Regions from separate parts of the Cellulophaga sp. HaHaR_3_176 genome, predicted to be linked through region 1. Evidence: riboswitches for the same ligand, from Rfam matches in the RefSeq annotation. Region 1 holds a riboswitch; the other holds the start of a gene.

Region 1 (8,010 bases):
ACCCGAGTGCTGTTGAAAGGTATTTAAGTATTTATATGCAAGGAGCTGAGTTGTATATGATGATTGGTTTAGTATTGTTTACAATGGCAATAATTCATTTTTTACCTAAGTTAACTACTAAAATACCAGCAGCATTAACAGCAATATTGATTACTACTTTCGGTGTTATATTGTTAGATTTAGATGTAACAACTGTAGGTTCATATATTAGAGAAGGTGGAGGAGATGGCTTAAGTGGTGAATTTCCAACACCTAATAAAGAGTTTTGGCAATTTTTACCTTTTAATTTAGACACGTTTACGTTTATTCTTCCGTATGCTTTCTTAGCTGCAAGTGTAGGTTTAATAGAAAGTTTGATGACTATGAATTTAGTAGACGAGCTAACAGATACTCGTGGTAGAGGTAATAGAGAATGTGTTGCTCAAGGTTTTGGTAACATTGCGAGTGGTTTGTTAGGCGGTACAGGTGGTTGTGGTATGATTGGCCAAACAGTAATTAATATAAATGCAAAAGGTAGAGGAAGATTATCTGGTATTGTAATGGCGGTAACATTACTTTCTTTTATTTTATTTGCTGATACATATATTGAACAAGTACCTATTGCAGCATTAATAGGAGTAATGTTTATGATGGTTATAGAAACTTTTGCTTGGTCAAGTTTTAGAATCTTAAAAAAGATTCCTATGTCAGATGCATTTGTTTTAATTGCAGTATCTGCTATAACCGTGTTTTTCGATTTAGCTATAGCAGTATTTATTGGTGTAATTATTTCAGCTCTTGCTTTCTCTTGGGAAAATGCAAAACGTATTCGTGCTCGTAAAAATGTAGATGAAAACGGAGTGAAAACATACGAAATTTTTGGCCCTTTATTTTTTGGATCAACAACTGGTTTTACTGAAAAATTTGATGTAGCTAATGATCCGGAAGAGGTTGTTATTGATTTTAAAGATAGCCGTATTGCAGATATGTCAGGTATTGAAGCTATTAATAAGCTTTCTGAACGTTATAAAATTGCAGGTAAAAAATTACATTTAAAGCATTTAAGTAAAGATTGTATAAAACTTTTAGCAACTGCCGATGATATTGTAGATGTTAATGTTTTAGAAGATCCAAAATATAAAGTTGTTGCCGACGGATTTAATTACGACGACCAATAACTACCAAAATTTATAAAAATGATGTAGCGGACCATGCCCTTTTCCTAGTGTATGGTCCGCACTTTTTTTAATAGCACCTTCCAAGTATTCTTTTCCTTTCAAAACAGATTCATTTAAGGTGAACTCTTTTGCTAAAAAAGCAGCTATAGCCGATGATAGGGTGCAGCCTGTACCATGTGTATTTTGGGTCTGTACTTTTTTTGAAGTAAGTTCGAAATATTCTTTCGAATCAAAATTGTAAAAAATATCAGTAAGAGTGTCATTGTTTAAATGGCCAGCCTTTAATAAAACAGAGACGCTATAGGCATCTGCTAATTCTTTTGCATAAAACTTTAGATTAGTGCCTTCAATTTTTTTGTTTAATAGTATTTCACATTCAGGTATATTCGGGGTAATAATTGTCGCAATGGACATTAGCTTACTCTTAATGGCTTTAATAGCATTGTCTAATACTAGCTTGTCGCCAGATGTAGCTACCATAACAGGATCTATTACAATTGGTGTGGCTTTGTATTTTTCAAGCGTTTTTACAACCATGTTAATAATTTCTGTAGAATGGAGCATTCCAATTTTTATGGCATCGGTACCGATATCATCTAAAACGGCTTGTATTTGCTTTTGTAAGTGTAGCACTGGAACTGGGTGTATATCAGTAACACCAATTGTATTTTGAGCAGTTAAGGCTGTTATTGCAGAGGTGCCATAGCAACCACAGGCACTAAACGTTTTTAAATCTGCTTGAATTCCTGCTCCACCGCCAGAATCACTGCCTGCAATAGTTAAAACTCTAGCGTAGTTTTGTGTCATATTTTCCATTTTTCTAAAGTATAGGCACTTTCCCAAAATAGCCATTCCATTTTTGATGCCAATAAAAATGAATTAGTCATTTTTATACGAGTTTCTTCTGTTGTTTTTTCAGCATATAAATCGCAAATTTGAATAGCTTTCTGCACAGCAATTCCAAAATCTTCACCAGCATAAGTATTAATCCAATCTTGATAAGGGTTGTTCTCCTTAGTTTGATGTTCTAAAATAAAATCACCAACTTTTTTATATATCCAAAAACAAGGTAACACTGCGGCAAGTGCCTCTTCAATTGAGTTTAAGTTAAATGTTTTATTTAAAAAACCAACATATAAAAGGCAAGAAGGTGATAGCTTAGCGTTTGTAGTGTCATCTATATTTTTAAGATATGTAGCGTGCAAAATTTGCTCCACTTTTATAGTGTCATTTGCAAAACTTAAAAAATGTTCAACATGTTTTGGATCTTCTAATTTAGTACCAATGCCTGCTAAGATTTTACCAAAATCTGCTAAGTAAAATGCATCTTGTTGTATGTAAAATTCAAATTTTTTTAAAGGAAGAGTGCCGTCAGCTAATTCGTTTATAAAAGCATGATTAGTGATTTTTTTGAAAGTAGGGCTCATTTTCTCCCAAGTATGTTCACTCCACTTCATCATAGTGTCTGTTTTGAAGTGGTTTTGAATAAAAATAAAAAGTAATTTTTATCAATTGTAAAATTCATAGTTGCAAATAGTTTTAACAAGTAGGTAAAACGATTGCACACAGGTAACAAATGATAGTTTTCTATGAAGATGCAAAATGCGTTTCCCTTCGTTGCTATTAAACAAATCAGGTTCAAAGGGTAATTTCTCAGCCCCCAAAAGAGCACCCCTAACGATTAAAATAACTACGGCTACAATTTTGTAGCCGTAGAGGATAACATTATAAAGTTCTTAAATACTCGGCAATAGCTCTAGTGTCGTCTTCAGATAAACCACTATCTAACATAATTGCATTATTATACTCTTCTAACAATGCTTTAGCTATTGGATCTTTTTTAAGCATTTCAGTTGGGTTTTTAATCATATTCATAACCCAAGCCGGATTTCTTCTATCGTAAACACCAGCCAAAGCAGGGCCTATCATTCTTTCCTCAGCCATATGACAAGCAGTACAAACCGTACTATATTTAGCTTCACCAGCGGCTGCTAAATCAGTATCTATATCAGAAAATTCGATATCCTTAAAAGGGCCAATACCTTCATTATCCATGTCAACAGGAACACCTTTTGAAGCACTAGTAGCTTTATCTTCAGTTTTGGTACGTTGCATGTCAAAACCACCTTTTTTTTCTTCTTTTTTTTCACCACAACTAGTTAATAGAACGCCAATTGCTAAAATGCTAAGTATTTTTTTCATTATTGAGTTAATTTATTAAAACACTAAGATAAGTTATTTACAAAAATTCTTTTATAAAATCAATAGATCTTTTTTCAGTATAAGTTGTGTTTTTTACTCCGAAAAAGCCAACATGACCACCGTAATTAGGAATTTCTAAATGTAAATTTTCATTTTCTTGAGCTTCTTTTTTAGGATAACACTCTGGCCCTAAAAAAGAATCGTTTTTGCTATTGATAATTAAAGTTGGCACTTTTATATTTGGTAAAAAAGATAGGCAACTAGATTTTGTGTAATAATCAATGGCATCAATAAAACCGTGTGCTTTACTTGTATATACATCATCAAAATCTTTTAAAGTTTTAATGCTTAAAATTTCTTTATCTGAAATTTTATCAGGGAAAAGCTGTTGCTTAGCTCGTAATTTTTCTATTAGATGTTTTTTAAACCTAATTGCGTAAAGCGCATTTTTAGGCTTCAGCAACTCTTTTAACGAACTATGTAAATCACATGGGACCGAGACTGCTACAGCTCCTTTTAATTCAGGAGGTAGTTTTCTTTTTTCACCTAAATATTTAAGCACTAGGTTACCGCCTAGACTAAAACCTTTTATGAAAATTTGAGCGTATTTATTTTTACTTAGTATATGATTTATAACAGACTCTAAATCTTCTGTTGCGCCAGAGTGATACGATCTAAATAATGCATTAGGAGTACCGCTGCAACTGCGTAAATTTATTGCGCAAGCATCTATACCAGAAAGGTTAGCGTGTTTTGCGCTACCTGTAATATAAGGGCGTTGTGCGCTACCTTCTAAACCATGAATTAAGATAATTACCTTGTTAGATGTTTGGTTAGAAAAACTCCAATCTACATCTAAAAAATCACTATCTGGCAATATTATACGTTCCCTTTTTTGTGATAAACCGCTTACTTTTCTTAATACTCCAGAATATATGGTAGATAAATGTCCGTTCTTAAAATAAAAAGGAGGATCATAAGTAGATGGTATTAATGGCATTGTTTTTTATTTCGGGTAGTTTTCTAAAACTTTGATTTGTTCTTCGATAGCTGATTTAAATTCAGATTTAAGCGTGTTAACTAATTCAGAAACAGGAACAGTATTGTCAATCAAAGCAACACCTTGCCCAGCAGACCAAATTGTTTTCCAAGCTTTAGCTTCAGTATCTAATTCTTTACCAAAATCAATTTTCACATCTTTCTTTAAGTCATCTTCGGTAATACCTGCAGCTTTTAAACTTGCACCTAAAAAATTGGCGTGTACTCCTGATATTGAAGCTGTGTAAACAACATCACTTGCTCCTGCTTCAATAATCATTTTTCGGTACTCATCAGTTGCTCTACTTTCTTCTGTGTTTATAAAGCGAGTACCCATGTAAGCCATATCAGCTCCCATTTGTAATGCAGAAGCAACATCTCTACCAGTACTAATACATCCTGAAAGTAAAATAGTTTTATGATAGAATTTTTTTATTTCCGAAACTAAAGTCATTGGGTTTATAGTGCCTGCATGGCCACCAGCGCCTGCGGCAACAAGTATTAAGCCATCTACACCAGCCTCTGAGGCTTTTTCAGCATGTCTTTTTTTAATAATATCATGAAAAACAAGACCGCCATAACTATGTATCGCATCTACAACTTGTGGTACGGCACCTAAAGAAGTGATTATTAAAGGAACTTTGTGCTTTATACAAATTTTTAAATCAGCTTCTAACCTTGGGTTAGTTTGATGAACAATAAGGTTAACACCAAAAGGAGCTGCTTTTTTACCTGTTTCATCTTCAAACTTTTTTAGCTCTGTTTTAATTTCTATTAACCACTCTTCAAACCCATCAGTTGTACGTTGGTTAAGCGCGGGAAAAGTACCTACTATTCCGTTTTTGCAACATTCAATTACCAAATTCGGACCAGAAATTAAAAACATTGGGGCCGTAACAATTGGTAATGATAAATCTTTTATAAAAGAGGCTTTCTGATTCATGGAAATAGGTTTTAGACATTAAAATTAAGCATAAATTTTATGTTTAATTTTTGTTAGTTTCATCAAAACTATGTTATTTTTGGGATTATTATGCATGCATAACAAAAAAATATACTATGTACCTTAAAGATTTTGAGATTCGTTGGAGTGATACAGATGCAAATCGTCATTTAGCAAATTCTGCTTATTTAAATTTTATGAGTCATACCCGAATGGCTTTTTTAATGGAACTAGGCTTTAATCAAAAAACAATGGCAGAGCATGAAATTGGCCCTGTCGTTTTTTATGAGCATGTATATTATTTTAAAGAAGCTTTTCCAGGTAAGCCAGTTAAAGTTTCTATGGAAGTGAAAGGGATGAGTGAAGACGGTATGTTTTTTGAATTTCATCATAATTTTTACGATCACAAAGGGAGAAATTTTGCACATTGTGAAATGATGGGAGCATGGGTAAATTTAAAAACCAGAAGCTTAACGGGACTTAATGATGTTTTTCTAGATGCATTTAATAATATAGAAAAAGCAGAAGACTTTAAAGTTTTAACTAAAGAACATACTCGTAAGTTTACGAAAGTGCCTAAAGATTTGGTTTAACAGGCTTGCTGGCAAGGTAAACCCCAAAAATAACAAGAATCATTGCTATGATTTTTATTTGCGTTAAACTGTCTTTGCCAGTTAGTATTGCAAAACAGACGCCTACTAATGGTTGTACGTAAACAAATGCACCAACAGTAGATGCCTTTAACTGTGTAAGTGCAAAAGCATTGAATAAATAAGTGCAAAAAGTTGTGCCTAAAACTACAAATAAGATTGCTCCATAAATGTGTACTGGTAAGGTAGTCCATTGAATTTCAGAAACTTCAGAAAAGGTAATTGGTAAATTAACAATTAACCCTATTGTAAAAAGCCATTTTAAAAGAACAAAAGGATGGTATTTAGAAATTAATTTTTTTGCTAAAATTAAATAGGTACCGTATACTGTAGCATTTACAACAAATAAAAAATTACCTAATGGAATATTTGGTGCATCAGCCCTTATTTCTGCTCCAAAAAGTATTAAGGCAAGGGCGCCAACTAGACCTAGAAAAATGCCTAACCCTTTTTGAACCGTAATTTTTTCTTTTATAAAAATAGCAGATAATAAAACGACAATAATAGGAGTAATAGTAACTAAAACAGCACTATTAATAGGTGTTGATAACTGCAAACCTTTAAAAAAAGCGAGCATGTTAATAACCATACCCATAATGCCACAGATGATAATTCGGCCCCAATCTTTAGGGTCAATTTTTTGTTTTGGGGCAAAAGGGGCTATACACCAGAATAAAATTGCAGCTCCAGCGACCCTTAAGAATATAAAGCCAAACGGTTTTACATAGTCGGGCATTACATCTTTAGCTATAGTATGGTTTAAGCCATATATAACAGTAGCTGCAAAGGCAGCCAATAATGCTAGCGTTCTTTTACTCACGAATGTATGTATTCAATTGCTGCAGCAATTTCTTTTTTACTATTTCCGATAAAAATTTTATCATCAAAAATAATTACTGGGCGCTTTAAAAAAGTGTAATGGTTTAATATTAGATTCATATAATCATTTTCAGAAAGTGTTTTTTCATGTAAACCTCTTTCTCTAAATAATCGTGCTCGTTTACTAAAAAGAGCCTCAAAACTACCCGATAGTTTAAACATTTCTTCTATTTGAACAGCACTTACAGCATCAGATTTAATGTCTTGTAATTCAAAACCATCTAGTGGTTGTAATTCTTTAAGTATTTTTTTGCAGGTATCACAAGTACTAAGGTAGTAGATTTTCTTCATTGTGAATAATTTTGAAAAAGATTGAATTATTTTAATTAAACCGAATGCAAAGAAACCTATTTCTTTGGAATTGTTCTATTTTTATGGCTTAATAAAACGTATTATTTTGGAAAAACTATTTGATATTACCCTTAAAAACAGGAAAATTTTATACAAATTCTTGACAAAAACACCCAGAGAGCAATTACTAAATATCCCTGCGGGATTCAGAAATAATATCTGGTGGAATATAGCACACGTGGTGGTTACACAGCAACTTTTGGTTTATAGATTGAGTGGCTTGCCAATGCGTATTTCAGATGAATTTATTGAAAAATTTAAAAAAGGAAGTGTACCAGATGGTACTGCTACTAATGAAGAAATTGACGAAATAACAGGTTTTTTGTTTTCGACAATAGAATGGATGCAGGAAGATTATGAAAAAGGTGAATTTAAGTCATTTAGTACATATGATACTAGTTTAGACGTTACTTTAAGCTCTGTTGAAGATGCTATTGCGTTTAACTCTTTTCATGAGGGGTTACATTTAGGGACAATTTTATCGCTATTAAAAGTACAGACGAAATAAAAACTTATTTTTTAATACTTACAGATAGATATTTTTTAATCTCATTGTAAGGTAGTGTTATTACAATTGGTCCGTCAGCATAAGACGCAACTTCATATTGATTGTAAATTAATTGAAGACCCTTATCGGTGAAGCCAATATTAGATGGTAAATAAAATATATCTCCCTCAAACATAAATCCAGTGCTATTAATGGAGGAGTTTTGGGGGATATCTTCTTGAATTTTGAATTTAGTTTCTACAAAGTGTGTAAAAGCACCTTTATCATTAAACAACTTCCAAT
Region 2 (8,010 bases), 1.4 Mb from region 1:
ATTTATGGCCCGATAGAGAGTAATTAATTACTATTTTTAAAACATAACCTTACCAACCTTAATTAACTAAAATGAGATCTCGCAGAAACTTTTTTACCAATATTATAGGTGTTTCAGCAGCATCACTCCTACCCTTTTCTATTTTCGCCAACGTAAAACAGAATGAAAAAACTATAGAAACTATCAAACCTAAGCGTCTTAAAAAAGGTGATACTATAGGTTTAATTGCCCCAGGTTATGCGGTAAAACCTGAAGTATTAGAGAAGGCAAAAGACACTTTGGTTAAAATGGGGTTCATTCCATATCATACGGAGCGCCTACTCTGGAACTACGGTTATTTTAGCAATACCGATACAGAACGCGCTGCTGATGTTAATGAAATGTTTGCCAACCCTAATGTAGACGGTATCTTATGCGCTCGAGGCGGATATGGTTGTACAAGAATCATGCATCTTCTAGATTATGAGCTAATTAAAAATAACCCAAAAGTACTTGTTGGATTTAGTGATATTACGGCCTTAGCCAATGGCATATATTCCGAGACAGGACTTATAACTTTTCATGGTCCGGTTGGGAGCACTCTAGATGATAAATATTCTATACAACAACTGGAAAATGTTATCATTCATCCTGAACATCAGCTGCTAATAAAAAATGTTATTCTTGAAGATGAAACGCTATTAAACAATCCAGAATTTGATAGGTACACGGTTACTCCTGGGAAAGCTACGGGTAAATTGTTGGGCGGAAGTTTAACCCTCATCAATGCTTTAATTGGTACTCCACATGAAATAGATTTTACCGATGCCATTGTTTTTATAGAAGATGTAGAAGAAGCTCCTTACCGCATAGATCGGATGCTTACCCAATTAATAGAAGGTGGTACTTTCAAACATGCTGCAGGTATTATGGTGGGTGTTTGTAATGGCTGTGATAAACCGGCGGCTTCAGGAAGCTTTACCCTTAGAGATGTGATTTTAGACCGACTCAAACCTTTAAACATTCCTACAGCCTACGGTATGAGTTTTGGTCATGTAAAAAACAACATGACACTTCCTATTGGAATCAATGCCACTTTTGATGCGGATAAAATGACGCTAAAACTACAGGAAAAAGCCGTTATATAAGTTTAAGAATAGGCTTTATCCCAATCTTTGAATACAACCTCATATCCTTGAGATTGAATCATCGCTTTTATTTCGGCTGTAGAACGCTCGTCAGAAATTTCAAACTGCTCTAAGGATTGCGGTTCTACGCTATACCCTCCAGGATTGGTTTTTGATTCGGCACTGATAGAGGTAATACCTAAATGAATAATGTGATCCCTGAATTTTTCACTTTCTCGGGTAGACATAGATAACTCCACATCTTCATCTAGCAAGCGATACGCACAAATTAATTGTACCAAATCTGAATCTGTCATTTCTACTTTAGGAGCAACATCACCTTCAAAAGGGCGTAATCTTGGAAAAGAAATAGAATACTTTGTTTTCCAATAGGTCTTTTGCAAATACCGTAAATGCAAAGCCGTATAAAAACTATCTACGCGCCAATCTTCTAAGCCAAATAAAGCACCAATACCTATTTTGTGGATTCCCGCTTTTCCCAATCTATCTGGAGTATCTAAACGGTAATGAAAATTTGATTTTTTCCCTTTAGGGTGATGCACTTTATAGGTAGCTTCGTGATACGTCTCTTGATACACCAAAACAGCATATAAGCCTGCGGCAACTAAGGTTTCGTATTCCTCTTGGTCTAGTGGTTGTACCTCCATGCTTATATTGGAGAAATTGTTTTTTATTAGTTCGATAGCATGCTTTATATACGACACTCCTACCGTTTTATTAGCCTCACCAGTAACTAATAAAATATGATCGTACCCTAAACTTTTTATCTTAGTTACTTCTTTTAAAATCTCAGCATCGGTTAAGGTTTTCCTAGGAATTTTGTTAGTCATACTAAAGCCACAATAGGTGCAAATATTCTGACATTCATTAGACAGGTACATGGGAATATACATTTGCATAGTATTCCCAAATCTTTTTTTAGTAAGCTGATTGCTGCGCTGTGCCATTTGCTCCAAAAAAGGTTTTGCGGCTGGAGAAATTAAGGCTTTAAAATCTTCTAATTCTATTTTTTCTTTTTGAAGTATTTGAGCAACCTCAGCAGTGGTTACGGCATAGATTTCTTTTTCTAAGGTATTCCAATCATACTGCTCAAATGTGGTTTTAAATGACATAGTGTACTTTTAAATTTCGTTTAAAAAAGAAGTTAAAGGGCTACTGGCTTCCGCTTGTTCTTTAACAGGTGCTAGTTTAGCCAGATAAGCCATTCTCCCTGCTTCTACGGCCATTTTAAAGGCTTGCCCCATGGCTATTGGGTTCTGAGAAACGGCTATTGCTGTATTTACCAAAACAGCATCTGCCCCGAGCTCCATAGCATAAGCGGCATGAGATGGGGCACCAATACCTGCATCTACAATTACAGGCACATTACTTTGTTCTATAATGATTTTTAAAAAATCTTCTGTTTTTATGCCTTTATTACTACCAATAGGAGCGCCTAATGGCATCACACATTGCACTCCTACATCTTCTAAACGCTTGCATAAAACGGGGTCTGCATGTATATATGGCATAACTACAAATCCTAGTTTCACTAATTCTTCAGCTGCTTTTAAGGTTTCTATTGGGTCTGGTAATAAATACCGAGGGTCTGGATGAATTTCTAATTTTATCCAATTGGTATCAAGAGCCTCTCTTGATAATTGTGCTGCAAAAACAGCCTCTTTTGCAGTACGAACCCCTGAAGTATTAGGTAATAAATCAATCCTACTACTCTTTAAATGGCTTAAGATATCGTCTGCTTCATCTTCTAAATCTACCCGTTTCAAAGCTACGGTAACCAACTCGCTCTCTGAAGCAAGAATGGCCTCTTCCATTACTTGAGCACTAGAAAACTTACCCGTCCCCGTAAATAAACGTGATTTAAATGTTTTATCTGCTATGTTCAATATATCTACCATATTTATTGATTTAGGTTGGGTCTCCACACCTGTTCTTCAATGCTTGTTTTTTCTAACGCTTTCTTAAAAAGATTAATGCTATTAAAATTTTTAGTAATTTCTGAGGCTACTGCTACCCCGTAAATTCCTGTTTCTAGAATTTCAGAAACATCATTTATTACAATACCACCTACTGCAATAACAGGAATATCTGTTTGTATATACTTCATTATATCCGCATAACCATCAATACCCAAAATAGGACTTAAACTCTCTTTCGTTTTCGTAAAATGATAAGGCCCTAAACCTATATAATCTACTTTTTTAGTAATAAGTATATTACAATCACTGACTGTATTTGCGGTACCGCCAATAATTTGCCAGCTTTCTAAATACTTTTTAGCAATAGTCGGGCAAGTATCTGTTCTTCCTAAATGAACACCATCTGCTTTTACCTCCTTGGCTATTCTATAGTGATCATTTATTATCAATCTAGTTTGATAATGATCTGTAATTTCTCGGGCTTCTGTAGCAAATTTCAAAACCTTTTTAGGACTCAAATTTTTTAATCGTAGCTGCACCAATGCTGCACCTGCCGTACAGGCACTTTTGATATTATTTAAATGCTCTTGAGGTGTTTCTCCTTGTGATATGTAGTGTAAATTTGGTAATTGCATTGATATTCTATTTAAAATATATTAGTCTGTAGTTTTGTTATTTGTTGTAATAGTTTTGCATGGCTTTAAACGCTGTTACAGGAGCACTATTATTCCAGACTCCGCCTAAAACTCCTATACCTTGATACCCTAATTGATGAATTTCTTCAATATTGTTCTCTGTAACTCCGCCCATACCAATAATCCGTTTTTGAATATGGGTTACCTTAAAACCTTTACCTTCATATCCTTTTTTAGAAATTGAAGAAAAAACGGGACTTAATAAATGATAATCAAATTCAAACCCACAAGCCTTTAAAACGTCTGGATCATGAAATGAAGAACTGATGGTTTTACCATACATATTGAGCGGTTTAAAATATTGCCCTGGATTATCTATATGATCTATTCTTTTTTGCTCCTGAAAATGAATACCTTTTAAATTATATACATTCACTAATTCATGAAAATAATGCACAACGATACGGTTATGATACTTCTCATCTATCAAATCTAAATAATCACAATGCTCTTGATAATTTTTAGAAGGCTTTCTTAAATGAAAATAGACTAAACCGGCTTCAAAAAGTTGGTGTAAAATTTCAATTTCATTGGCAATATCTTCCTCTGGCGCTATAAGAACTATCATACTTTTTTTTGGGTTAGGGATTGCAGTGGCATCCTTTTGCTGTTGGTGTAAATTTATGGCGTAAAACGACATAAACTTATACGAATAGGCAAAAGATATAACGGAAAGCCCGACTACGCCTTTTTCCAAGGCGTAGGAACCTCCTGTGTATACTACAAATATACTTCTGACCCTTTATCTTTAAATTCTTTAGACTTCTCCTCCATTCCTTTTTGAATGACTTCATTATCAACAATATCATGCTCCGCGGCAAAATCTCTTACTTCTTGTGATATTTTCATAGAACAAAATTTAGGTCCGCACATAGAACAAAAATGTGCCACTTTTGCCCCATCGGCAGGCAAGGTTTCATCATGATACTCTCGAGCTAATTCCGGATCTAGTCCTAGATTAAACTGATCTTCCCATCTAAATTCAAATCGCGCTTTTGAGAGTGCATTATCTCTATGTTGCGCCCCTGGGTGCCCCTTTGCTAAATCGGCCGCATGGGCTGCAAGCTTGTACGTAATTACTCCTGTTCTCACATCTTGTTTATTAGGCAATCCTAAGTGTTCTTTTGGTGTTACATAACATAGCATAGCACAACCAAACCAACCAATCATAGCGGCTCCAATACCGGAGGTAATATGGTCATAACCTGGCGCAATATCTGTAGTTAAAGGTCCTAACGTATAAAAAGGAGCTTCATCACAAAGTTCTATTTGCTTCTCCATATTTTCTTTGATCATATGCATTGGTACGTGACCAGGGCCCTCTATAAAACATTGCACTTCATGCTTACGGGCTATTTTTGTTAGTTCCCCCAATGTTTCTAACTCTGCAAATTGTGCCTCATCATTAGCATCTGCAACAGATCCAGGACGTAAACCATCTCCTAAAGAAAACGCTACGTCGTATTGTTTTAAAATCTCACAAATATCTTCGAAATGTGTGTACAAGAAACTCTCTTTATGATGTGCTAAACACCATTTGGCCATAATAGAACCTCCACGAGAAACAATACCTGTAACTCGTTTAGCGGTCATAGGTACATAACGCAATAAAACACCTGCATGAATTGTAAAGTAATCTACTCCCTGTTCTGCTTGCTCAATAAGTGTATCTCTAAAAATTTCCCAAGTAAGGTCTTCTGCGACGCCATTCACTTTTTCTAAAGCTTGGTAAATAGGCACAGTCCCTACAGGTACTGGAGAGTTTCGAATAATCCACTCTCTAGTTTCATGGATGTTTTGCCCTGTAGACAAATCCATAATATTATCTGCCCCCCAACGGCATGCCCAAACCGCTTTTTCTACTTCTTCTTCTATGGAAGAGGTTACGGCAGAGTTTCCAATATTGGCATTTATCTTCACCAAAAAGTTACGACCCAAAATCATGGGTTCTGCTTCTGGGTGATTTATATTACTAGGAATTACAGCTCTACCTCTAGCCACTTCTTCTCGTACAAATTCTGCCGTAATTTTATCGGGGATTGCCGCGCCAAAATGTTCTCCTTTGTGCTGTTTGGCAATTTCGGTCATTTCCTCCATACGCTGATTCTCACGAATGGCAATGTATTCCATTTCTGGAGTGATTATTCCCTTTTTAGCATAATGCAGCTGCGTTACATTTTTGCCCTCTTTAGCACGCATTGGCTTTTTTAGAAGTGAAAAACGCATATGATCTAAATTCTTATTGTTTAGACGTTCATTACAATATTCTGAGCTAAACTCTTCTAATTGTTCTACATCTCCACGATCTAAAACCCACTGCTCACGGATTCTATCTATTCCTTTGTGAACATTTATTTCTTTTGTAGGGTCTGTATAAGGTCCTGAAGTGTCATAGACCGTAACTGGCTCGTTTGGCGTAAGTTTGCCAGTCAAGGAATCTTTAGTATCACTCAACGCAATTTCTCGCATGGCCACTTTTAATTGTGGATGTAGTTTTCCTGCTACATAAATTTTTTTAGAATTAGGAAAAGGTTGCGTGCTAAGCTTTTCGTTTTTTGGTGCGGTGTCTTTGCTTTTCATATATTGTGAGATTTGATCTTTAAGAAATAAATACTGTGCTTGGAGTTTCTAAAGTGCAATTAACCGCCTTGAGTGGCTTGAATAATCAGAAGTGAATCATTATCATCCAAGATTTCATATTTCCAGAAATCTTTGGTGATAATAGTATTGTTTAAAGCGACTGCAATTCCGTTTTGAGGAGTTCGCAATTTTTCGAGAAGTTGCAATACGTTTGTATTTTTTTGAATACGTATTGGTTTTTCGTTAACTAAAATAGAAATCATGTACAGTATATTTTAAATATGCTGTAAATTTTAAAAGCAGAGAATATTCTTTGAAAAATGAGGTGCTTTAAGAACAAAGCACACACATATGAAAAGGTTGCAAATACCCATTTCAAGGTATTTTTCAACTTTTCCCTTCGGCGGTACTAACCGCATCAGGTTCAAAGGGTATTTCTCAGTTCCGTAAAAGGAACACCCCTAAAGTTTACTCTGTAAAACTATAAAAAAACTATGATACTAAAACCGGAATGAGGATATTTAAATGATAATTTCTAAGAATTAACAATTTAGTAACATGCCTATAAAAAAATAACACCCCTAAAATTTAGGAGTGTTATAGTCTATTTTTTTACTAAAAGAAGTTTTTAATTGGCAACTTCACTAATAAATTTAATTCTAAAAAGGCGTAATTCTTCATCTTCATAATCACCATCAAACTCTGTAATAGCATCTTCTATTCCATCTGAATCTGCTTCTAAAAAGTAATCATGCAATTCTTCTTGCTGATCTTCGTCTAAAATTTCATCGATCCAATAGCTTATATTTAATTTCGTTCCGCTATACACAATCTGTTCCATTTCCTTTATTAAATCAGGAATGGCTAACCCTTTTGCTGAAGCAATATCATCTAATGGAAGCTTACGATCTACATTTTGAATCACATATAACTTTAAAGCTGAATTTGCACCAGTACTTTTAACAACTAGATCATCTGGTCTGATAATATCATTATCTTCAACATATTGTTTGATAAAACTAATAAATGGTTTTCCATATTTTTTAGCTTTCCCCTCTCCTACACCATGAATATTTACTAACTCTTCAATGCTAATCGGGTATTTAAGAGCCATATCTTGTAAAGATGGATCTTGAAAAATAACAAATGGTGGTACTCCCAGTTTTTGACCTTCTTTTTTCCTTAAATCCTTTAAGATTTTCAGCAATTTTTCATCTGCTACTCCTCCACTAGTTTTAGCTGCGCTTACAATAGCATCGTCAGTAGCTTGATTGTATACGTGATCTTTAGTCATCATAAAAGAAACAGGATTCTCTAAATAAGCTGCTCCTTTTTCTGTTACATGAAGAATGCCGTATTGTTCTATTTCTTTTTTCATGTAACCAGCTACTAAGCCTTGGCGCACTAAAGCCATCCAATGTTCAACACCTTTATCTTTACCTATACCAAAAAAAGGTTTTTCGTCTGTTTTATGTGATGCTATAATTGCATTCGTTTTTCCGGTAAGTACTTTGACTATTTCTTTGGATTTAAACTTCTCCATAGTGCCTTTCACCACCTTAATAACTTTTACCAAATCATCTTTTGCTTCTTCTTTGTCTTTTGGATTTTTTGTATTATCATCCATAAGGGCTCCATCTCCATTCACCTCATCAAAATACTCTCCAAAATAATGAAGGATAAATTTTC

The links. A riboswitch is a leader RNA that binds a small molecule or an ion and turns the genes downstream of it on or off. The one in region 1 is predicted to bind thiamine pyrophosphate.
Region 2: another riboswitch for thiamine pyrophosphate. It lies ahead of thiS (sulfur carrier protein ThiS); the one in region 1 lies ahead of tenA (thiaminase II).

What each region holds. Positions count from the first base shown of each region.
Region 1 covers NZ_CP058990.1:3,003,160-3,011,169, reverse strand. Annotated here, with positions in the region: gene H0I23_RS13230 (SulP family inorganic anion transporter) at 1-1,157, shown strand, start outside; gene thiD (bifunctional hydroxymethylpyrimidine kinase/phosphomethylpyrimidine kinase) at 1,158-1,973, opposite strand; gene tenA (thiaminase II) at 1,961-2,617, opposite strand; TPP riboswitch at 2,750-2,843, opposite strand; gene H0I23_RS13215 (cytochrome c) at 2,883-3,359, opposite strand; gene H0I23_RS13210 (YheT family hydrolase) at 3,397-4,359, opposite strand; gene H0I23_RS13205 (nitronate monooxygenase family protein) at 4,366-5,340, opposite strand; gene H0I23_RS13200 (thioesterase family protein) at 5,457-5,933, shown strand; gene H0I23_RS13195 (DMT family transporter) at 5,917-6,810, opposite strand; gene H0I23_RS13190 (arsenate reductase family protein) at 6,807-7,160, opposite strand; gene H0I23_RS13185 (DinB family protein) at 7,267-7,728, shown strand; gene H0I23_RS13180 (DUF3298 and DUF4163 domain-containing protein) at 7,733-8,010, opposite strand, start outside.
Region 2 covers NZ_CP058990.1:621,055-629,064, reverse strand. Annotated here, with positions in the region: gene H0I23_RS02800 (aldo/keto reductase) at 1-23, shown strand, start outside; gene H0I23_RS02795 (LD-carboxypeptidase) at 72-1,127, shown strand; gene thiH (2-iminoacetate synthase ThiH) at 1,130-2,239, opposite strand; gene H0I23_RS02785 (thiazole synthase) at 2,249-3,025, opposite strand; gene thiE (thiamine phosphate synthase) at 3,028-3,681, opposite strand; gene H0I23_RS02775 (thiamine phosphate synthase) at 3,719-4,309, opposite strand; gene thiC (phosphomethylpyrimidine synthase ThiC) at 4,462-6,321, opposite strand; gene thiS (sulfur carrier protein ThiS) at 6,381-6,584, opposite strand; TPP riboswitch at 6,700-6,794, opposite strand; gene recQ (DNA helicase RecQ) at 6,950-8,010, opposite strand, start outside.